Regions from separate parts of the Streptomyces sp. SID5469 genome, predicted to be linked through region 3. Evidence: riboswitches for the same ligand, from Rfam matches in the RefSeq annotation. Region 3 holds a riboswitch; each other region holds the start of a gene.
The links. Region 3 has a riboswitch for cyclic di-AMP ahead of GTY58_RS08685 (LysM peptidoglycan-binding domain-containing M23 family metallopeptidase). Riboswitches for the same ligand answer to the same signal wherever they lie in the genome.

Region 1: it holds a riboswitch for cyclic di-AMP, as region 3 does, so the genes downstream of both, GTY58_RS37220 (hypothetical protein) here and GTY58_RS08685 (LysM peptidoglycan-binding domain-containing M23 family metallopeptidase) in region 3, are expected to answer to the same signal.
Region 2: it holds a riboswitch for cyclic di-AMP, as region 3 does, so the genes downstream of both, GTY58_RS18105 (C40 family peptidase) here and GTY58_RS08685 (LysM peptidoglycan-binding domain-containing M23 family metallopeptidase) in region 3, are expected to answer to the same signal.
Region 4: it holds a riboswitch for cyclic di-AMP, as region 3 does, so the genes downstream of both, GTY58_RS21495 (M23 family metallopeptidase) here and GTY58_RS08685 (LysM peptidoglycan-binding domain-containing M23 family metallopeptidase) in region 3, are expected to answer to the same signal.

Annotation. Positions count from the first base shown of each region.
Region 1 covers NZ_WWIN01000001.1:8,540,054-8,545,417, forward strand. Annotated here, with positions in the region: gene GTY58_RS37215 (SpoIIE family protein phosphatase) at 1-709, opposite strand, end outside; cyclic di-AMP (ydaO/yuaA leader) riboswitch at 1,421-1,642, shown strand; gene GTY58_RS37220 (hypothetical protein) at 1,650-1,889, shown strand; gene GTY58_RS37225 (SMI1/KNR4 family protein) at 2,036-2,563, shown strand; gene GTY58_RS39920 (XF1762 family protein) at 2,611-2,817, opposite strand; gene GTY58_RS41105 (hypothetical protein) at 3,211-3,471, opposite strand; gene GTY58_RS37235 (aldehyde dehydrogenase family protein) at 3,781-5,304, opposite strand.
Region 2 covers NZ_WWIN01000001.1:4,293,873-4,299,236, reverse strand. Annotated here, with positions in the region: gene GTY58_RS18115 (hypothetical protein) at 295-648, shown strand; gene GTY58_RS18110 (hypothetical protein) at 626-1,591, opposite strand; gene GTY58_RS18105 (C40 family peptidase) at 1,721-2,917, opposite strand; cyclic di-AMP (ydaO/yuaA leader) riboswitch at 2,925-3,116, opposite strand; gene GTY58_RS18100 (ATP-dependent DNA helicase) at 3,595-5,364, shown strand, end outside.
Region 3 covers NZ_WWIN01000001.1:2,006,089-2,011,452, reverse strand. Annotated here, with positions in the region: gene GTY58_RS08690 (alpha-galactosidase) at 1-1,370, shown strand, start outside; cyclic di-AMP (ydaO/yuaA leader) riboswitch at 1,673-1,831, shown strand; gene GTY58_RS08685 (LysM peptidoglycan-binding domain-containing M23 family metallopeptidase) at 1,836-2,741, shown strand; gene GTY58_RS08680 (DUF6250 domain-containing protein) at 3,193-3,912, shown strand; gene GTY58_RS08675 (SGNH/GDSL hydrolase family protein) at 4,057-4,842, shown strand; gene GTY58_RS08670 (TetR/AcrR family transcriptional regulator) at 4,921-5,364, opposite strand, start outside.
Region 4 covers NZ_WWIN01000001.1:5,047,924-5,053,287, forward strand. Annotated here, with positions in the region: gene GTY58_RS21485 (PrsW family intramembrane metalloprotease) at 4-1,365, shown strand; gene GTY58_RS21490 (aldo/keto reductase) at 1,405-2,349, opposite strand; gene GTY58_RS21495 (M23 family metallopeptidase) at 2,499-3,542, opposite strand; cyclic di-AMP (ydaO/yuaA leader) riboswitch at 3,554-3,711, opposite strand; tRNA gene GTY58_RS21500 (tRNA-Met) at 4,047-4,120, opposite strand; gene GTY58_RS21505 (dihydrofolate reductase family protein) at 4,233-5,363, opposite strand.

The DNA.
Region 1 (5,364 bases), 6.5 Mb from region 3:
CTCGGGCGTCCAGCATCCGGTGGTACGAGCAGGACCAGACGTGCTCGCGCCCCGGGTCGGCGGGGGCGCGCCCGCGGTAGTGCATGCCGATGATCGGTTCCCCCGTCGTCAGCACGTGCTCCATGATCTGGTCTTCGTCCGGGGGGTGGTGGCGGGAGATGAATTCGCCCTCAGGAAAGAGGTCCGCGGCCGGTCGGCCGGTGTACTGGGCGACTCCCCCGAGTTCCAAGTCGGTGGAGATGTTCCCCCAGACGACGCGCATGTCGCTGTCGAAGATCGTCAGGCCCACGGAAGACTCGGTCGCCAGTCCCTGCAGCATCGCCAACTGCGCTTCCCAGCTGCGTAGCGCCTCCACCTCGGCCGCGACCACGACGGTCGCAGCGACGCCCCGGTCCGAGAGGGGGCTGAACGTCACGGCCGCGCGCAGGGTACGTCCGTCCCGACAGCAGAGGTCCAAGACGGTGCTGCGGGGCTTGTGCGCCTTGCACAGGGCGGACAGCCGCTGGCCCGTGGGCTGGCCCGAGGGAGCGGCCAGCAGCCGGGTGGCCGACTTGCCGAGCACATCCTCGGGTGAATGTCCGAGGAGGCGCTGGGCCGAGAATCCCCACCCGGAAATGCGGCCTTCGTCGTCCAGCACCGCGGCCGCGGCCTTGGAGAGGTCCAGAGGACTATGGAAATCGACGTCGGCCGCATGCGGAAAACGATCCATGACACCGCTTCCCTTCGTGTTTTCTCAGCATCCCGTGCCGCACGACGGACGACAACCGCACGCGCGCTTGTCACCTGCTCACACAGGGCGACCACCGATGGTTTTCCGGACGCGACCCACCAGGCAGCATGCGACGGGGGGCGGCCTGGAAACGGCCCACACGCAACCCCACTCGTCATGGCGCCCGACCCAGCCGCTCGACGAGGTGCCGGCTCATCCCGGCGCCTCCGCCTGCCGCCTGCCGCCGGCCGCCGGCCGTGGTCCGGATGACGGCCGGCCTGCTGAACCGGCTGCCGTGCCTTCGTTCGGCACCGGGGCGAAGCGGCGGTGCCAGGGGGCCGCGGCGGCGGGCTCCGGCCTGGAGGCATGACCCGAGGGTGGCCAGCGGCACGCCGTTCGGACCTCGGTGTGAGCAGCAACAACAGCGGCTGGGCCGCCGGTGACCGCGCGACCGTACGACCAGGCCACCGAGCGCCTCTGCCGACCGGTCCGAACGGCGTACCCCCGTTTGACGTAGACGGGCCTCATCAAGCGGCACTGATCAGGGCTGCAAAAACTGCGCTGTCCACGGCTTGACCAGTGGTGATTGCCCCGCTGTCCACCCGAACGGGCGAGTGGTGAGTAGCACCACAAATACCTCTTCTGGGGGAGATTTTCGACGTGGCGTGCGTCACGATCCTTCTCAAGCCCTCACTGAGGATGGTGAGGCGGTCCGGGTGGACGCCGAATCCTGCCGACGCCCGGATGTCTGACCACACACGGAGATCGGCAGGAGCGGGGGACCCAAGATAAGTGCCGGTCCGCGAACTGACTCTGATGTGACGTCAGTGAATCAGGAGCCGGCTCGGGGTGAAGCCACATGAGTGGGTGTGGCCGGACTTCTTCGCCGTCCGAACCCGACAGCTCACCTCGCAGGCGGCTGACGAAGGTGCGGGAAGCCATGACGGCAACGCAGAACGGCCCGCAGCTCTCGGGGTCCAGGGACGAGCCTCCGAAGAGCAACAAGAAGACGGATGCCTTGATCGCGGTGTTGATCGCGATCATCGGTGGCTGCTTCGCGGGCATCGTCCGTCGGACGATGGAGGGGGTCTCGTACTACGAGGCCATCAGTACAGGAGCCCTTGCGGCACTGGGGCTGGGCGGTTTCATCTTTGTGATCTTGACCTACATCAGGTCTTGATCCAGTAGTACATACGTGGCTTCAACTAGACCCCCACCAACCCTCGGGGGCATCAAGACCAAGGTCTTCACGGAGACCCCGTAGAAGACGTTGAAGGACGCGGGAGAGGTCTTGGCACCCAGACCAAGACCTCTCCTTTCGTGATCATGAAACGGGAACTCATCGTCGCCCGGGCCGTGTGCTTGGCGCCGAGCACTTCTTCTGCCGGAGTTCATGCCTTTGAGGCAGAACACAGGATCGTGCTGCCCGAGCCGTATCGGGCCTTCGTCGCTGAGATAGCGGACGGTTCGTACTCCGGGCCGCCCGAGTATGGACTGCTGTCGGTGGCGGAGCTGCCGGACGACTGGGGCGATGACGAGCAGGAACGCGACCTGAGTAAGCCGTTCCCGCTGGTGGAGGCATGGATGTGGGAGGAGGACTCGGACCCGTCCGAGGATGCCGACGAGCTCCTGGAGCAGGTCTACAACCACGGCTCGATCGTGCTCGGCACCGACGGGTGCGCGATGAACTGGCATCTCATCGTCACCGGACCTCACCGAGGACACGTCTGGCTGATCAGTGACGTCGGCGCTGTCCCCTTCGGTGCGCAGTTCGGGTTCACCACTGCTGAGCCTGGCTTTGCGGGCTGGGTCCGGCATTGGGCAGCGAACAAGCCCTGGCATGACGCTGCGTGACTTTTCAGGAGTGCGGCCTGCGGCGGTTCTCTCCAATCCGATCGACTTCATGGGTTCAGTGAGCGGGACGAAGCTGTCGGCTGGGCGACGGGGCGGCCGACCACGGCCACGGCGCGCAGGATGCCGGTGTCGTCGGCGGCACCGACCGAGAAGACCTGTCCGGCGGGCGGGGGGTGGTGCCGATGCCGGAGGCGGACGAAATCCTCGGCGTCACGGGAGCGGACGGGCACCAGGTGCGGGCGGGACTCGTTCATGCCGCCGTTCCGAAGTCGGACTGCGGCGGCGTGTGTTTCGCTGCGCCGTGCTCGACTTGCGCCCGTGGTGTCTGGAGCCCGGCGCGGCAGAACTGTCTGCGGCGTCCGACCACGCGTCGAAGGTGACCACGCTGGTCGATCCACCGCCCGGCCTCGGTGATCGAGCGGGCCTCTGCTACTTGGCGGGCCTCCGCGAACGAGGCCGAGGTCGTGGCTGGCTTTGATGCGTAGCCGGCGGCTACGCGGCTCGGTAGTCGGCGAGCGGGGACGTGTCCTGATGAGTGCCTGTGTCTGACCCGGCCCTGCCAGGCCGGCGTCCTCATGTCCGGTGCCAGGCGACGTTGTGGAACACCGCGAGGGGCAGCCGGATCCCGGCTGCCCCTCGCACCCGCTTCAGCGGTCCGGCGTCGCGGTCCGGACCTGCTGCCTGGTCATCTGGACAGCGGCGTAGACGACGAGCGGGGTTGCCATCGCGGGCAGGGTGCGGCGGATGACGAGGCCGAGGGCGACGCCCAGGACGAAGGCGAAAGCGGCCTGGGCCATGGGGACGACACCCCGTGCGGCGAAGGTCACGGGGTCGAGCCGCGGGAAGTACGTGTCCGTCGCGCCACCGTCGTTGACAGCCCGGTCGATGGGGCTGCTCCACCAACTCACCGCGAGTGCGGCCAGTCGGGCCGCGGTCAGGGCGGCCGCCGCACCAAGGCCCGGCTTGGTCGCCGGCCGGCGTGTGCGGGTGACGCCCTGGTTCCACGCCAGGTAGTGGGTACCGGTCTCCAGTTCACGGGAGATCAGCGGCGCGCGGCACGGAGTTCACCACCGGGCACCTCGATCCGGAAGCCGGAAGCCGAGCTGACCACACGGGACGCCCGCTGGCAGCTGTGGGCGGGGAACTCCAAGCTCAGTCGTGCGCCCCGGAGGGCGCCTGACGGGCATCTTGCCTGGTCAGGCGCCCTTTTTCGGTGGCTAGAAGAAGCCCAGCTTCTTCGGCGAGTACGACACCAGTAGGTTCTTCGTCTGCTGGTAGTGGTCCAGCATCATCTTGTGGGTCTCGCGGCCGATGCCCGAGCCCTTGTAGCCGCCGAACGCCGCGTGGGCCGGGTAGGCGTGGTAGCAGTTCGTCCAGACGCGGCCCGCCTGGATGGCACGGCCCGCGCGGTACGCGGTGTTGATGTCCCGCGTCCATACGCCCGCGCCGAGCCCGTACAGCGTGTCGTTGGCGATCTTGATGGCGTCGTCGAAGTCATTGAACGACGTCACCGAGACGACCGGACCGAAGATCTCCTCCTGGAAGATCCGCATACGGTTGTCGCCCTCGAAGATGGTCGGCTGGACGTAGTAACCGCCCTTCAACTCACCGTCGTGCTCGATGCGTTCGCCGCCGGTGAGGATCTTCGCGCCCTCCTGCCGGCCGATGTCCAGATAGGAGAGGATCTTCTCCAGCTGGTCGTTGGACGCCTGGGCGCCGATCATCGTGTCCGTGTCGAGCGGGTGACCGGTCTTGATCAGCTCGGTGCGGGCGACCGCCGCCTCCATGAACTCGGCGTACTGGCCGCGCTGGACGAGCGCCCGGGACGGGCAGGTGCACACCTCGCCCTGGTTGAGGGCGAACATCGTGAAGCCTTCGAGCGCCTTGTCACGGAAGTCGTCGTTCGCCGACCAGACGTCGTCGAAGAAGATGTTCGGGGACTTGCCGCCGAGTTCGAGCGTGACCGGGGTGATGTTCTCGGAGGCGTACTGCATGATCAGCCGCCCCGTCGTGGTCTCGCCGGTGAACGCCACCTTCGCCACCCGCGGGCTGGACGCGAGCGGTTTGCCCGCCTCCACCCCGAACCCGTTGACGATGTTCAGCACGCCCGGCGGCAGCAGGTCGGCCACCAGGCTCAGCCAGTAGTGGATGGACGCCGGGGTCTGTTCGGCGGGCTTGAGGACGACCGCGTTGCCCGCCGCGAGGGCCGGGGCGAGCTTCCACGTCGCCATCAGGATCGGGAAGTTCCACGGGATGATCTGCGCGACCACGCCGAGCGGCTCGTGGAAGTGGTACGCGACCGTGTCGTCGTCGACCTCGCCGAGGGAACCCTCCTGCGCGCGGATCGCGCCCGCGAAGTAGCGGAAGTGGTCGATGGCCAGCGGAATGTCCGCGGCCAGCGTCTCACGGACCGGTTTGCCGTTCTCCCAGCTCTCCGCGACCGCCAGCTTCTCCAGGTTCGCCTCCATCCGGTCGGCGATGCGGCGGAGGATGTCGGAGCGCTCCGCCACGGACGTGCGGCCCCAGGCGGGGGCGACCGCGTGCGCGGCGTCGAGCGCGCGCTCCACGTCCTCGGCCGTGCCCCGCGCGATCTCCGTGAACGGCTGCCCGTTCACCGGGCTCGGGTTCTCGAAGTACTGTCCGCGGGCCGGCGGCACGTACTCGCCGCCGATGAAGTGGTCATAGCGCGCCTGGTAGGAGACGATCGCGCCGTCGGTGCCGGGCGCTGCGAAACGGGTCATGCTGGCCTGCCTCCCTCAGAAGCGCTGCCCGCCGTTGGGCAGCTCTCGGCGCGAGGCTAG
Region 2 (5,364 bases), 2.3 Mb from region 3:
CTGGCCCGGGCGGCGGTGGGGAGCCGGTCACCTGGTGGAGGACGCTAAACCTGACGGCGAGGGCCCCGTAACGCAATGTACGGAACTGGCGTGAGGAGACTGCCAGGTGACCGTATGTGACCGTGATCCCGGACCAGGGACGCCGACTTCACGCAGGGTGATGACCGATGTGGCGGTTCCGCGGGCGCGCAGGTGCGGCGGGGTGCTAAGGGATGCATATATGCGAGGACCGGGGTCCCTGGGTGGTGGGCCGGTGTCAGGGGGCACGAGCCCCTCTGATTAGGCTCCGGCCTCATGGACGTACTCATCCATCTCTTCGTCGGCCTGCACATCATCGGCATCGCCGCGCTCCTCGGCGGTTTCCTCACCCAGATGAAGGCGATGGGCCGGGGCACGGCCCGCTTCGTTCCCGGGATGCTGCACGGCGCGCTGACCATGCTGGTCACGGGCGTCGCCCTGGTGGGCCTCAACCAGGCGGACGACCACTCGGTCAACACCATCAAGATCGGCGTGAAACTGGCGCTGCTGATCGTCATCCTCGGCCTGGTCTACGTGAAGCGCGACGAGGAGCAGGTCGACAAGGGGCTGTTCGGCCTGGTCGGCCTGCTGACCACGGCGAACATCTTCATCGCGGTGCTCTGGACCTGATGTCCACGACGGCGGCCGCGCAGACGGCCGGCCACACCGCCACCGCGATCCACAGCAGGACCTGCCCAGGCCCCCACAGCCAAGGGACGCCGAGCACGATGGCGACGGACAGCACCGCCACCGCCGTCATCGCCATCGGGAAGACCGTCGCCCAGCGCCGGACGTCGTACGCCGGCCGCGGCCACCGCAGCTCGGCCGCCCACAGCACGCAGTACCAGCCGAGGGCGAGCACGAGCAGCGCGGCCGTCACGGTCCGCAGCACGCCGTTGTCGTCGTCGTTCCAGAGGTAGGGGCCGCCGCTGCGGCGGGCCGCGACGAGCTGTGCGCCGGCCAGCGCGGAGAGGGCGAGCGCACCGCCCGCGATCCAGTGGTCTCCGGCGCCTTCGGCGACCTGCCGCAGGTCGAAGCGCCACAGGGCGACGGCGTACAGGACGAGCCCCAGCCAGAAGAACACCAGCGCCGTGTGCGCGAGCCACGCCACCCCCAGGTCGGCCGCCAACGTCGCGCCGAGCAGGGCGAGCCCCTGCGTGGCCACACACGCCAGGAGCACCACCCCGGGCATGTGCCGTTCCCAGCGCCGTACGACAAGGAAGAGCAGCCCCGGCCACAGTGCGGCGGCCAGGGCCAGCAGCGCCTCGGCCAGGCCCTGCCACCCCAGCGCGGACAACCGGGTCCCGAGGACGGCGGTCGCGGCCACGGCGGTGAGCGCGGCCGGTGTCCCCGCCTCGGCCGCCCACCGTTCCCGCTCGCGAAGCAGCCGTACGGTGAAGTCCGCGGCGAGCGCGAGCCAGGCCGCTCCGGCCGCCACCAGCGCGATGCGGGACAGGACCTCGTGTCCGGTCAGATGCAGTCCGACCGACACGACGCCGGTCGCCATCACGGCGGCTCCGTCGGCGGGCGGGAGCGGCGCCCACCAGGTGCGGGGCTGAGGGGTGCCTGGCATGGGCCCGATGCTAGGGACGTACGCGCGCATGGCGGTACGGGGCACGCGCGCGTGGCGCACGAAAACCGGTCACGTGCGCGTGGCGCACGAAAACCGGTCACGCGCGTGCGCCGCGGGGGAATGCGTGGGCTAGGCCGGCCGCACCACGCTGTGGATCGCCGACTCGCCGTCGTAGAAGATCGACTCCTCGCGGACGTACGCGCCCGGCTTCGGGGCGTGGATCATCATGCCGTTGCCGATGTAGAGGCCGACGTGGCTGATGTCGTCGTAGAAGAAGACCAGGTCGCCCGGCTGGATGTTCGAGAGGGAGACCGTCGTGCCCGCGTTCACCTGGTCATAGGTGGTGCGTGGAAGCGTGACGCCGGCGGCCTTCCACACCGCCTGGGTGAACCCCGAGCAGTCGTACGAGCCGGGACCGGTGGCGCCCCAGACATACGGCTTGCCGATCTGCGCGCGGGCGAAGGCGAGGGCCTTGCCAGCCTTGGTCGAGTACGACGATCCGGCAGACCCCGTGGACCCCGTGGACCCCGTGGACCCCGTGGAGCCCGTGGCGCCGGTGGCGCCGGACGTGCTGCCGGTTCCGGACGCCGGGTCCTGCTGGGCGGTCTGTTGCGCGGCCGCGGCCTGCTGCCGCGCCAGTTCCTCCGCCTTGCGGTCGGCCGCGGCCCGCTTCTCCTTCTCGATCGCCGCGAGCCGCGCCTTCTCCTCGGCGGTCAGCTTCGACAGCAGCTCGCGCGCCGTGGCGAGCTTGTGCTGGACGGTCGCCTTGGCCGTCTTGAGCGCACTCTGCGACTCGGTGAGGGTCTCCAGGCTCTGGGACGCCTCCTGTCGCTTCGTCGTCGTCGCGGCCTGCTCGGTGACGTAGGCGTCGACGGCGTCCTTCTGGTGGTCGGTCAGCCGACTCATCAACTGGGTCTGGTCGAAATAGTCCTGAGGACTGTCGGCCAGCAGGAAGGTCGTGGTGTCGGGTGCGGAGGCCCCGGTCCGGTACTGCGCCGCCGCGAACGAGCCGAGCCGCTCCCGCGCGTCGTTGAGCTTCTGGGTGCGCTGCGCGACCTCGTCGAGGAGGGTGCCGACGCGCGTGCGCTGCTTGGTGGTCTTCTCCTTGGCCGCGTTGTACTTCTCCGTGGCCGACTCGGCCTGGCGGTAGAGGTCGTCGACCTTCTTCTCGACTTCTTCGAGACTCGGCTTGTCGTCGGCCGGGGGCGCGGCGTTGGCCGTCTGGGAGAGCAGGGCCACGGAGGTCAGAGCCGCCGTCGCCAGGCCCGGGGTCCGTATGCCTGCCATGCGCGTGCCGGCGGGACGCGGCTTTCGGTGCGGCGCCATGAAGGCGTCTCCTTCCGTGTTCCGCCTACCGAGTTAGCTGTCGGGTTCGGGCGCGTGCTTCGGAAGGTTTGCCCTACGGTCGTTGCCCTTCAAGGCGGTTGAAGCCCTTCAAGGCGGCTGAGCCGATTCACCCCGAGGTCGGTTGGGTCCCCGGCTCCAGCTGCCACGGGCGGCACGCCGGACTCGGCGGAGGCCGCGCGGCCCGGCGATGTTCGCCGGTGGGGGTCGTGCGGCCTGCCGGGCACGGTAGCCAACTCGTGTGGCCTGTGTGAAGTTTGATGCGCGATATGCCCGATACATTTTCGTGACCTTAGCCACGGGGGTCGCTGCCCGCGGGCAATCGGGATGGGTCTGGGGTGAGTTGTCCGGACGTTGTCGTGGTGGTAGGTGGCGGGAGTGGGGTGGAGTGGGGTGGAGCGGGGCGGGGCCTGGGGGAGTGCGGCGCTGCTGGGGCGTGCGCTGGGTGGCTTCTCGCCCGGCCGATCTCTTCCGGTCAGTCGCCGGCCGTAACGCGGCAAATGCGGACAGTGGTGGGGTGTTGGGTGATCGCAATCGGAAGATCGTCGACTTCAGCGGCCCTCCGCGGTCCCTCGAGGCACCGAATTGCGGCCCATCGGGGCACCGAGTTTCTGGGGCGGCGACCGGTTGTCGGTGGGGCAGCCTAGACTCGGAGAGCGATGAGCAGCCTCTTTGATGACAGCTTCCTGGCGGACCTCAAGCCCTCGCGGGCCCACGAGGAGGAGCCCCCGCCGCCGCCCGAGGACGATCACGTACCGGAGTCGGTTCCGGACGATCTGTTCGGCGGGAAGTTCGACGTGCCGCCGGACCGGGACACGTACTACCGCGACGGAGCCCCCCGCCCCGCCGTGGACCCGGCCACGCTCCTGCACGGGCTGAACGAGAACCAGCGCGCGGCCGTGGTGCACGCCGGTTCCCCCCTGCTCATCGTGGCCGGTGCCGGCTCCGGCAAGACGCGCGTGCTCACGCACCGGATCGCGCACCTGCTGGGTGAGCGCCATGTGCACCCCGGCCAGATCCTCGCGATCACCTTCACCAACAAGGCCGCGGGCGAGATGAAGGAGCGCGTCGAGCAGCTGGTCGGCCCGCGCGCCAACGCGATGTGGGTGATGACGTTCCACAGCGCGTGCGTGCGCATCCTGAGGCGTGAATCGAAGAGGCTCGGGTTCACCTCCTCCTTCTCGATCTACGACGCCGCCGACAGCAAGCGTCTGATGGCCCTGGTCTGCCGCGACCTGGACCTCGACCCCAAGCGCTTCCCGCCGAAGTCCTTCAGCGCCAAGATCTCGAACCTGAAGAACGAGCTGATCGACGAGGAGGACTTCGCCGCCCAGGCCGCAGACGGCTTCGAGAAGACCCTCGCCCAGGCGTACGCCATGTACCAGTCGCGGCTGCGTGAGGCCAACGCGCTCGACTTCGACGACCTGATCATGACGACGGTCAACCTGCTGCGGGCCTTCCCGGACGTCGCCGAGCACTACCGCCGCCGTTTCCGCCACGTCCTCGTCGACGAGTACCAGGACACGAACCACGCGCAGTACGCCCTGGTCAGGGAGCTGGTCGGGGTTCCGGGACCGGGTGGCGGCGCCCGCCCGGAGGACGAGCCGCCCCGCGAGGACGACCTCGAGCCCGCCGAGCTGTGCGTCGTGGGTGACGCCGACCAGTCGATCTACGCCTTCCGCGGCGCGACCATCCGCAACATCCTCCAGTTCGAGGAGGACTACCCGGACGCGACGACGATCCTCCTGGAGCAGAACTACCGCTCCACCCAGACGATCCTCAGCGCGGCCAACGCGGTCATCGAGCGCAACGAGTCCCGTCGCCCCAAGAACCTGTGGACCAACGCGGGCGCCGGCGCGCAGATCACCGGCTATGTCGCCGACACCGAGCACGACGAGGCGCAGTTCGTCGCCGACGAGATAGACCGGCTGACGGACGCGGGCGAGGCAAAGGCAGGAGACGTCGCCGTCTTCTACCGGACGAACGCGCAGTCCCGTGTCTTCGAAGAGATCTTCATCCGCGTCGGCCTGCCCTACAAGGTCGTCGGCGGTGTCCGCTTCTACGAGCGCAAGGAGGTCCGGGACGTCCTGGCCTACTTGCGGGTCCTGTCCAACCCGGAGGACTCGGTCCCGCTGCGCCGCATCCTGAACGTGCCCAAGCGCGGCATCGGCGACCGCGCGGAAGCGATGATCGACGCCCTCTCCCAGCGCGAGAAGATCAGCTTCGCGCAGGCGCTGCGCCGCGTCGACGAGGCGTACGGGATGGCGGCCCGCTCCACGAACGCCGTCAAGCGGTTCAACACGCTGATGGAGGACCTGCGGACGATCGCCGAGTCGGGCGCGGGCCCGGCGACGGTCCTGGAGGCCGTGCTCGAACGCACCGGCTACCTGGCGGAGTTGCAGGCGTCGACGGACCCGCAGGACGAGACC
Region 3 (5,364 bases):
CGCGCGTGCAGATCACCGGCGGCGCGGGGTACGACGACTCGGGCCTGCTGCGCCTGGGGCCGGGGGAGTCGTTCACGACGCCCGTCTTCGCGGGGCTGTGGAGCGACGGCGGCTTCGGCGGCGCGAGCCGCGCCTGGCACGCGTACCAGCGGGCGTACGTCATCCCGGACGCGGACCAGGACCGTCCGGTGCTCTTCAATTCCTGGGAGGCCACCACCTTCGACATCTCCGAGGAACAGCAGGGGGCTCTCGCGCGGCGGGCCGCGGCGATGGGGGTCGAGCTGTTCGTGGTCGACGACGGCTGGTTCGGGGCGCGGACCGGCGACCGGGCCGGGCTCGGCGACTGGACGCCCAACCCCGACCGCTTCCCGGCCGGGCTCAAGCCGCTCGCCGACTACGTGCACGCGCTCGGCATGCAGTTCGGCATCTGGGTCGAGCCCGAGATGGTCAACCCGGACAGCGAGCTGTACCGCGCGCACCCGGACTGGGTGCAGTTCCAGCCGGGGCGGACCAGGACGGAATTCCGCAACCAGCTGGTCCTCAACCTCGCGCGCGAGGACGTCCAGCAGTGCCTCTGGGAGCAGCTCGACGGACTGCTGTCCAGCGCCCCCGTCGACTACGTGAAGTGGGACTTCAACCGCTGCTTCACGGACGCCGGCTGGCCTGGGGAGGCATATCCGCAGCGGCTCTGGGTCGATCATGTGCGCGCCCTGTACCGCCTGCTGGACCGGCTGCGGGCCGCGCATCCGGGGGTCGCCTTCGAGTCCTGCTCGGGCGGTGGCGGCCGGATCGACCTGGGCATCATGGCGCGTACGGACCAGGTGTGGACCTCCGACAACACCGACCCGCTCGACCGGCTCGCCATCCAGCACGGATTCAGCCAGATCCACCCCGCCCGGGTCATGGCCGCCTGGGTCACCGACAGCCCGAACACACAGCTCAACGGGCGAGTCAGCACGCTGCGCCTCCGGTTCGTCAGCGCCATGGCGGGAGTGCTCGGGGTCGGCGGCGATCTGGCCGAGTGGAGCGAGCGGGAACTCGTCGAGGCACGGGACTGGGTGAGTCTCTACAAGGAGATCCGGCCCGTCGTGCAGCGCGGGGACCTCTACCGGCTGCGGCCCCCGACGGGCGGGCTGAGCGCCGTGCAGTACGTCCACGGCGACGAGGCCGTCGTCCTCGCCTGGCTCCAGGCCCAGCACTACGGCGAGCCGGTCGCCCCGCTCCGGCTGCGCGGCCTCGACCCGGCAGCCACCTATGAATGCCGTGAAACGGGCGAAGTGCACCGAGGTGCCGTACTGCTGCATCACGGGCTGCGGACGGGGTTGCACGGGGACCTCGATGCGACGGTTGTTCGGCTACGTCGCATTTGAGCGTTCTGTCCCAAATGTAGGCTTCATTCGAACTCGCTCTGAAATGGGGCCTGCTGGGCTGAAGATGCGTGAGCAGCGTCATATCCGTGACGGTGCGTTATCGTCATGTTCACGTAATTCTCCTTTGTTCCAGCCGGTTTGGGAAAGGGGAAGGCCGTGCGTCGACGCAGGGTGACGGGCATTTCGCCCATGGATCAAGAGATGGGGGCACTCGGGAAACCCAACGCTTGTCGCTCCGCGCGGACTTCGTCTACGTTCGCCACCAATCCGGACGGAACGCCGAATCCTGCCGCCGCCCGGAACCCGCACACTCACCCGTGCCCGGCAGGAGCGGGGGACCCACAGGCAACAACGCCTGTTCCGGTCTCCGGAACAGGCTAGGGGTCAAGTCGCGCGCAAGCGCGGCCGGGCATCTCCAGCTCGCACCCGACAGCTCACCTCGCAGGCATCGGAGAGGAATGCACCATGCCCGCGAAGGGTAAGCACCGCCGCCCCAGGTCCCCGCGTTTCACCCGCTCGATCGCCGTCGCCGGAACCGGTGGCGCCGCGCTCGCGCTGCCGCTGATGGGGGCGACCGGCGCCCACGCCGCCACCCCGACGGCGGCCGTCTCCGGAAAGGTCTCCGCAGCCCCCGTTGCCGCGAAGCAGGGGGCCGCCGAGAAGAGCGGCACGAAGACGTATGCGGTGCGGGCGGGTGACTCCCTCTCGAAGATCGCCGACGAGCAGAGCGTCACCGGCGGCTGGAAGAAGCTCTACTCGGACAACCGCTCCGCCATCGGCGGCGACCCGACGCTGATCCACCCCGGTCTGAAGCTGACGATCGGCGCCAAGTCCGCGTCGAGCGCCGCCACGCAGTCGTCCACGGCGACGAAGCCGGCCACGGGGGTGAAGTCCGCCACGGCGAAGACCCCCGCGTCGAAGACGACCACGGCCACCCGGGCCGCGGACACCACCACCGGCGCCGGCTACACCCTGCCGGTCGACGGCGCCACCATCGGTACCGCCTACAAGACCGCGGGCAGCATGTGGTCCAGCGGGTACCACACCGGCGTCGACTTCGTGGTCCCGACCGGCACCACCATCAAGGCCGTCGCCGCGGGCACCGTCGTCTCGGCCGGCTGGGGCGGCGCGTACGGCAACGAGGTCGTCGTCCGGCACGCCGATGGCCAGTACTCGCAGTACGCCCACATGTCCCAGCTCTCCGTCTCCACGGGGCAGAGCGTGGCCGAGGGCCGGCAGCTGGGCCTCTCTGGTGCGACCGGCAATGTCACGGGACCGCACCTGCACTTCGAGATCCGTACGACCCCCTCCTACGGCTCGGACGTGGACCCGGTCGCTTACCTGCGCGCGCACGGCGTCGTCGTCGGCTGACCCGGCTGACCCGGCTGCTTCGCTCCTGAGGCCGGACCCCATCCCGGGGTCCGGCCTTCGGTTTGTCCGGCCTTCGGTCTGTCCTTTCGGTGTCCGGGCCTTCGGTCTGTCCGGGCCCGCCGCGGATGCGTGACCGGCCCCATGGCCGTGGCGGGTTCATGATCGGCGCATTGCGGTCGTGTGGCACGCGCGGGCAAGGCATCGACAGGTGGGTGTCGGTGGCACCAGAGTGACCTGCGCAAGCGCTTTCTGCCGCTTACGGAGGTCCCCGTGCCCGCGTCGACCGACGCACCGTCATCAAGGGCGCCGCAGTCGCAGCCGCGGCCGCCACCGCCCAGTTCTCCTGGGCCCTCGCCGACACCACGTGGGATGTGCCGGCGGCGCCGAAGGCGGAGAAGTGCACGGCGAGTGCCGAAGCCCGCCCTCACCACCACTGAAGGAGCCGCTTCCCATGACCACCACACGTAGAGCCTTCGGAGCCCTGGCCACCGGTGCCGCGCTGGCCGCGCTCGCCCCCGCCACGGCCGCGAGCGCCTCGCCGCACCACCGCGGGGGCCGGCTGATCGCCCACGACGACTTCCGGCACGGACTCGGCCGGTGGGCCACCGAACTCCAGGACGGCGGCACGGTCACCGCGGCCCGCGGCGTCCTGGAGATCGACGTGCCGAGCGGTGCCACGGTCTGGTTCAGGAAGCGGCTGGAAGGCCCGTACGTCATCGAGTACACGGCCACACCCGTCGATGCGGGGGGCGCCAACGACCGGGTCTCCGACCTCAACAACTTCTGGAACGCCGTCGACGTACGCTCCCCGGACGACCTCTTCGCCACCCCGCGGGGCGGCGCGCTCGCGGAGTACGACCACCTCAAGACGTACTACGTCGGGTACGGCGCCAACGCGAACACCACCACGCGGCTGCGCCGTTACGTCGGCGAGGCGGGCGTCCGGCCGCTGCTGTACGACTACACGCAACCGCTGCTCACGGCGAACGAGCCGAACCGCGTCCGGATCGTCTCGGACGGCTCCACCGTCCAGTGGTGGAACAACGGGCGGCCGGTCTTCGACCACAGCGACCCGGAGCCGTACACGAGCGGGCACTTCGCGTTCCGGACCACATGGAGCCACTTCCGGATCACGGGCTTCCGGGTGTGGCGGCTGTACAACCACGCCTGAGAGGCTGTTATTCCGCCGTTGACCCATACTTTATGAGTGGCTTATCTCACCACACGTCAACCCCTTCTTACGGTCGCGTAGCTCACAGCGGTAGGTGAATCATGGGCCGATGTGGCAGACGATTCGAAGAGTGACAACAGATCAGTGATCGGGTCGTACGTGGCGGTGGGGGACAGCTTCACCGAGGGCGTCGGCGACCCCGGTCCTGACGGGGCCTTCGTCGGTTGGGCCGACCGGTTCGCGGTACTTCTCGCGGACCGGCGGCCCGAGGGCGAATTCAACTACACCAATCTCGCCGTACGCGGCAAACTGCTCGACCAGATCGTCGAGGACCAGCTCCAGCGGGCCAAGGAGCTCGCGCCGGACATGGTCTCCTTCTGCGCGGGCGGCAACGACATCATCCGGCCCGGCACCGACCCCGACGAGGTCGCCGAGCGCTTCGAGCGCGCCGTCGCCGACCTCACCGCCGCCGTGGGCACCGTCCTGGTGACCACCGGCTTCGACACCCGAACCATGCCCGTGCTGAAGCATCTGCGCGGCAAGATCGCCACGTACAACGGGCACGTACGTGCCATCGCCGACCGGTACGGCTGCCCGGTCCTCGACCTGTGGTCCCTCAAGACCATCCAGGACCGGCGGGCCTGGGACAACGACCGGCTGCATCTGTCGCCCGAGGGGCACACCCGGGTCGCGCTGCGGGCAGGTCAGGTGCTCGGCCTCGACATCCCGGCCGATCCGGACCAGCCCTGGCCGCCGCTGCCGCCCCGCGGCACGTTCGAGGTGCGGCGCGACGACATCCACTGGGCACGCGAGTACCTGGTGCCGTGGATCGGGCGCAGGCTGCGCGGGGAGTCCTCCGGCGACCATGTCGCGGCGAAGGGGAGCCTGTCGCCGGACGACATCAAGATGCGGATCGCGGCGGCCGTCTGACGGCTCGCACGCGGTGTGCGCCGGGCACGGCCCGGGCCGAACGGCCCGGGCCGTGCCCGTGCCTGCGTTGAGGGCCGCTCAGCGTGTCGCCGCCGTCAACGCCGCGCGCTCCAGGCCCAGTTCACGCGCGAGCGCGTCGTCCACCCACTCCTGCGTGCGCGCCCGGGACACCGCGCCCGAGTACGCCGTCATCTGTACGGCGAGCCCGTCCAGCAGCGCGGTCAGCCGCAGCGCGGCGCCGGTGGGGTCCGGACAGCGGAACTCGCCCCCGGCCACGCCCTCCGCGATGACCTCCGTGATCGCGGCCTTCCACTGCCGGTCGAGATCCTGGGTGACCTCCCGCAGCGCGGGCTCACGCAGCGCCACGGCCCAGCCCTCGATCCACAGCCGCCAGCCCTTGGCCTGCCCGGTCGGCGCGTACCAGCGCACCGCGGTCCGCAGCCGGCGCAGCGCCGACGTCCGGCGGCCGAGCAGCTTGCGCAGATGGGCGAGATCGTCCTCGGCGGCATGGGCGAAGGCCTC
Region 4 (5,364 bases), 3.0 Mb from region 3:
GCCGTGGCCACCTGTCCCCCCTATCCGACGCACCCCACCGGCCCCGCCGGAGGTGTGCTGCGACGGCACACCCACTGGTGGCAACGGAGATGGGTGCGGTACGGGGCCCTGGTCACCCTCCTCGCGCTCTCCGGCCTCGTCATCCTGGCGCTCGTACGACAGCAGACGGGCACCGAGGGCTTCCTGGTGGGCCTGGGCCTCGCGGTCCTGCCGGTCCCGCTGCTCATAGCCGCGTTCCGCTGGCTGGACCGGGTGGAGCCCGGCCCCTGGCGCAACCTCCTCTTCGCCTTCGCCTGGGGTGCCTGCGCCGCCGCGCTCATAGCGATCGTCGCCAACAGCTTCGCGACGAGATGGATAGCGACCGCGACCGCCGACCCGACCAGCGCCGACACCCTCGGCGCGACCGTCATAGCGCCCGTCGTCGAGGAGTCCGCGAAGGCGGCGGCCGTACTGCTGGTCTTCCTGTTCCGCAGGCGGGACTTCACCGGGATCGTCGACGGGGTGGTGATAGCCGGGGTCACGGCCACCGGCTTCGCGTTCACCGAGAACATCCTCTACCTCGGCACCGCCTTCGGCACGGACCAGCTGAGCGGCGAGCGCGGCCTCGCCTCGGTGACCGCGGCGACGTTCTTCGTACGCGTCGTGATGTCCCCCTTCGCGCATCCCCTGTTCACCGTGCTCACCGGCATCGGTTTCGGCATCGCCGCGCTGTCGGCGGAGCGCCAGCATCTGCGCCGGGTGCTGGTCCCGCTCGCGGGACTGCTGCTCGCGATGGGCATGCACTCCGTCTGGAACGGCTCGTCCTCGTTCGGGGAATACGGTTTCTTCGCGGTGTACGCGTCCTTCATGGTGCCCGCGTTCGCGTTGCTGACCTGGCTGGTCATCTGGACGCGGCAGCGGGAGCTGCGGACGGTGCGCGAGGAGCTGCCGGCGTACGCGGCCGCCGGCTGGCTGTCCCTGCCGGAGCCGTTCCTCCTCAGCTCCATGCGGGCACGGCGGCTCGCCAGGGAGCACGCCGGGCACCACTTCGGGAAGGCCGCGGCCAGGTCCGTGGCGGAGTACGAGGCGTACGCGACGTCGCTGGCGTTTCTGCGGCACCGGGCGCACCGCGGTCGCGCGGAGGCGAATTTCGCCGTACGGGAGCGGGAGTTGCTCCACGAGCTGTGGAGCCGGCGGGGGGTGGCGCGGCCCGCGCTGGCGTATGCGGGGCGGGCGATGACGCCGGTGGCGGTGCAGCCGCCCTGGCCGGTCTACGGGTACACGGCGCGGTATGGGCAGCAGTCCCGCTACGGGCATCCGGGGTACGGGCAGCCGCCGTACGGAGCGGCGGCGCCGTATCCCGCGTACAACCCGTATCGGGTGTAGCGGGTACGGCACCGCCGAGGCGCGCCGGTGGGCCGTGTCTCAGGCGGAAGCCTGCGTCAGCTTCGACAGCTCCGCGTCCGTCAGGGTCAGCTCGCCCACCGCGAGCAGGGCGGGCAGCTGGTCCACCGTGCGGGCCGAGGCGATCGGGGCCGCCACCGTCGGCTGGGCCGCCAGCCAGGCCAGGGCCACCGTGGCGGCCTCCGCGCCACGCGCCCCGGCGATCTCGTCCAGGGCCGCCAGGACGCGCACGCCCCGCTCCGTCCCGAGGTGCTTGCCCGCGCCCTCCGCGCGGGCGGAGTCGACCTTCGTGCCCGGGCGGTACTTGCCCGTCAGGAAGCCGGAGGCGAGGGCGTAGTACGGGACGGCCGCGAGGCCGTTGCGGGAGGCGACGTCCTGGAGCTGGCCCTCGTACGTGTCGCGCGAGACCAGGTTGTAGTGCGGCTGGAGGGCGACGTACCGCGCCAGGCCCTCGCGGTCGGAGAACTCCAGGGACTCCTGGAGCCGCTCGGGGGAGATGTTGGAGGCCGCGATCGCGCGGACCTTGCCCTCGCGCACCAGCCCGTCGAGCGCGGTGATGATCTCCTCCACCGGCACCGACGGGTCGTCGTAGTGCGTGTAGTAGAGGTCGATGTAGTCCGTGTCCAGGCGGCGCAAAGAAGCCTCCGCCGCCGCCTTGATGTTGGCCGCGGCCAGCCCCTTGAACCGCGGGTGCGCGCCGACCTTCGTGGCGAGGACGACCTCGGAGCGGTTGCCGCGCGCGGCGAACCACCTGCCGATGATCGTCTCCGACTCACCGCCCTCGTTGCCGGGCACCCACGCCGAGTAGGCGTCGGCGGTGTCCACGAAGTTGCCGCCCCCGGCCGTGTACGCGTCCAGCACGGCGAAGGACTGCGCCTCGTCGGCGGTCCAGCCGAAGACGTTGCCCCCGAGGGAGAGCGGGAAGACCTCGAGGTCGGACGGGCCGAGCTTGCGAAGAGAAGTCATGCTCGATATCAACGACCGTGATGGAGCCACGTATTCCGGCCATCCGGCCGAAACGCCCGGCCGCCGAAGGGCCCGCTGAGGCATCCGGCCGAGCGCCCGTCTCCCGGTCACCCGGACTCCCGGACTCCCGGACTCCCGATGGTGGTGCCCTACGGGTTGAGCCCCTTGCTCTGGAGCCAGGCCGTCGGGTCGATCCCGGTGGCGTTGCCGCCGGGGTGCACCTCCAGGTGCAGATGCGGCCCGGTCACGTTGCCGGTCGCGCCCACGCGCCCGATGACGTCGCCCGTGGCCACCTTCTGCCCCACGCTGGCGCTGATCGAGGACTGGTGGCAGAACCACAGCTCGGTGCCGTCGTCGAGGGTGAGGATGGTGCGGTAGCCGTACGAGCCGGCCCAGCCCGCCTCCGTGATGGTGCCGCTGTGGATCGCCTTGATGAGCGTGCCGGTGGGAGCGGCGAAGTCGAGGCCGGTGTGGTAGCCGGAGGACCACATGGAGCCGGAGTCACCGAAGCGCGAGGTCAGCGTGTACGAGGAGGTCGGCAGCGAGTAGCTCTTGGCGAGCTGGGTCAGCCGCGCGGCCTCCTTCTCCGCCTCGATCTCGTCCTCCGCCTTCTTCTTCGCGGCGGCTTCCTTGGCCTTGGCGTCGTCCTGTGCCTTGGCGGCGGCGTCGGCGGCCTTCTTGGCGGCGGCGGTCTCGGCGGCGCGTGCGGCCGCCTGGTCGACCTGGTCCTGCTGCGACTCGGCCTGCTGGATGATGCGGGCGCGCAGGGCCTCACCGGCGTCCGCGCTGCCCGCGACCGTGTCGGCGGTGGTCAGGCCCGCGCTGGTGAGCGGGGTGGACGAGCCCTTGGGGGTGCTGGATTCGGCGCCTACGAAGGCCTTGGCCGATTCGGTGACCGACGACAGGTCGGGCATCGATATGGAGACGGGCGGCTTGCCGGTCTGCGCGGTGGCCATGCCGCCCGCGCCGACGGCGGCGATGACGCCGACGCCCAGAACGGTGGAGCTGCGCGCGAGTCCGCCGCCGCGCTGCTTGGCGACGCGGTGCCGGCCGCGCACGGGGCGAATGGACTCCGCGGTGGGATTCCACTCCTCCCAGGGGCCCTCGTCACCCCGGAAACCGAAGGTCTCCGACTCGTACGACTTCTCACTCGGTGCGAACGAGGTTTGCTGGGCAGGCCGGTTGGACGCCACGTGGGCGCGCTCCTTTCCTTCCTTCTGGCCTACCGGGTTAGCTGACGGGTTCGGAGCAGGAAGGTCTCCTACGCGCGTATACCTGCCGTGTTGCCACGGCGGCATCCGCGTGATTCACCCCAAGTTGATGGTTCCCCGGTTCCCTTGCAGGATTCGGCACACGCGCACGGAGCCATCTCTGGTGACGGCTGGGACAACCGCGCTGCGTTATCGAACGTTAATAGACACGGGCGTGGTATTCCAAGCGCTTCTTACTGATCGTTAACTACTTTTGGCCTGGACTTACGGGTCATGACCGGTGAAAAACGGGCGAGTTGATCGCACCTCAGGAACCCCACAGGTTTTGACGGTGCGTCAGCCGCTCCGCGGAGCGACACCCTTCGCTCACACCTGGTGACAATGAGCGAGAACGCCGTACGGATGCCGGGGCAAACGGCGTCGTACGGATGCCGGGGTACACGACTGAGGGCCGGAATCCATTGGATTCCGGCCCTCGGCCTTCAGTAGCGGGGACAGGATTTGAACCTGCGACCTCTGGGTTATGAGCCCAGCGAGCTACCGAGCTGCTCCACCCCGCGTCGTTGAAACCAGTGTACGCCATCCGCGGGACAGGAAGCACACGGGTTCACGCCCACGGGCCTTCACCACTGGTTTCCCTTGGGCGACCGCCGATCCCGGCCGGGGGCGGGGTCAGCCGAGCAGGTGCCGATTGGGTGCCGTCGCCCTGGCCTCGTACTCCGGAAGGACGACCACATCCGCCCCCTCCGCCACAAGAACCCCGCTCCCGTCCGCCGCCGCCACGAACGTGTCCGGCTCGCGCCACGCCGTGACGACCCGGCGTACGCCCGCGTCGAGGATCAGGCGGGCGCAGGGCCGCGGCCGTGAGGTCCGGCGGGCGCACGGCTCCAGGCTGCTGTAGACCGTGGCGCCGGCCAGCCGGGGATCCTCGGCGTCGAGCTTCGCCAGCGCGGCCTCCTCCGCGTGGACCACCGGGTCGCCGCCCTCCCGGGAGTGGCCGCGCGCCAGCTCCGTACCGTCGGCCGCGACGATCACCGCCCCCACGCTGAACGCGGTCCGGGACGGCGGACACCGGTCCGCCAGTTCGCAGGCGAGCGCCAGCCAGTGCCGGTCGGCGGCGGTGGCGAGCCTCCCGGTGCCCGGTGCCGTGGGGACGTACCGCATGAGGACGACGTCCCCCACCGGCCGTGTCTCCACGAGCCGCATCCGGCCGGGCGGATACCCGCCGGACCCGAACATCCGCGGCGCCTGCGCCTGTCCGACGAACAGCGGCGCGACGGCGAGCTGGAGTTCGTCCGCGAGCCCCTGCTGGAGCAGCTGCGTGTGGACGCGGCCGCCGCCCTCGACCATCAGCCGCCGTACGCCCTTCACCCTCCCCAGGTGGTCGAGGACCGCCCGCCACTCCAGTTCGGCACCCACGGCGACCACATCGGCGGCGATCCCCAGCTCGCGCAGCCGCTCCGCGCCCTTGTCCGTCGTGTACACGGCCTTCTCGCCGCCGGTGTGCCAGAACTGCGCGTCCGGGTCCAGGTCACCGGACGCGGTGACCGTCACCTTCAGCGGATACTCCGGGAGCCCCTCGGCGACCCGGGCCGCGCGCCGCTCCGCCGAGTTCACCAGCAGCCGTGGGTTGTCGGTGCGCAGGGTGCCGGCACCGACCAGGATCGCGTCGCTGGCCGCCCGCACCTCGTCGACCCGGTCGAAGTCGGCCGGCCCGGACAGCAGCAGCCGGTCGGGGCCGGTGTCGTCCAGGAATCCGTCGAGGGAGACAGCGGCGGACAACAGGACGTAGGGGTGGGGCATG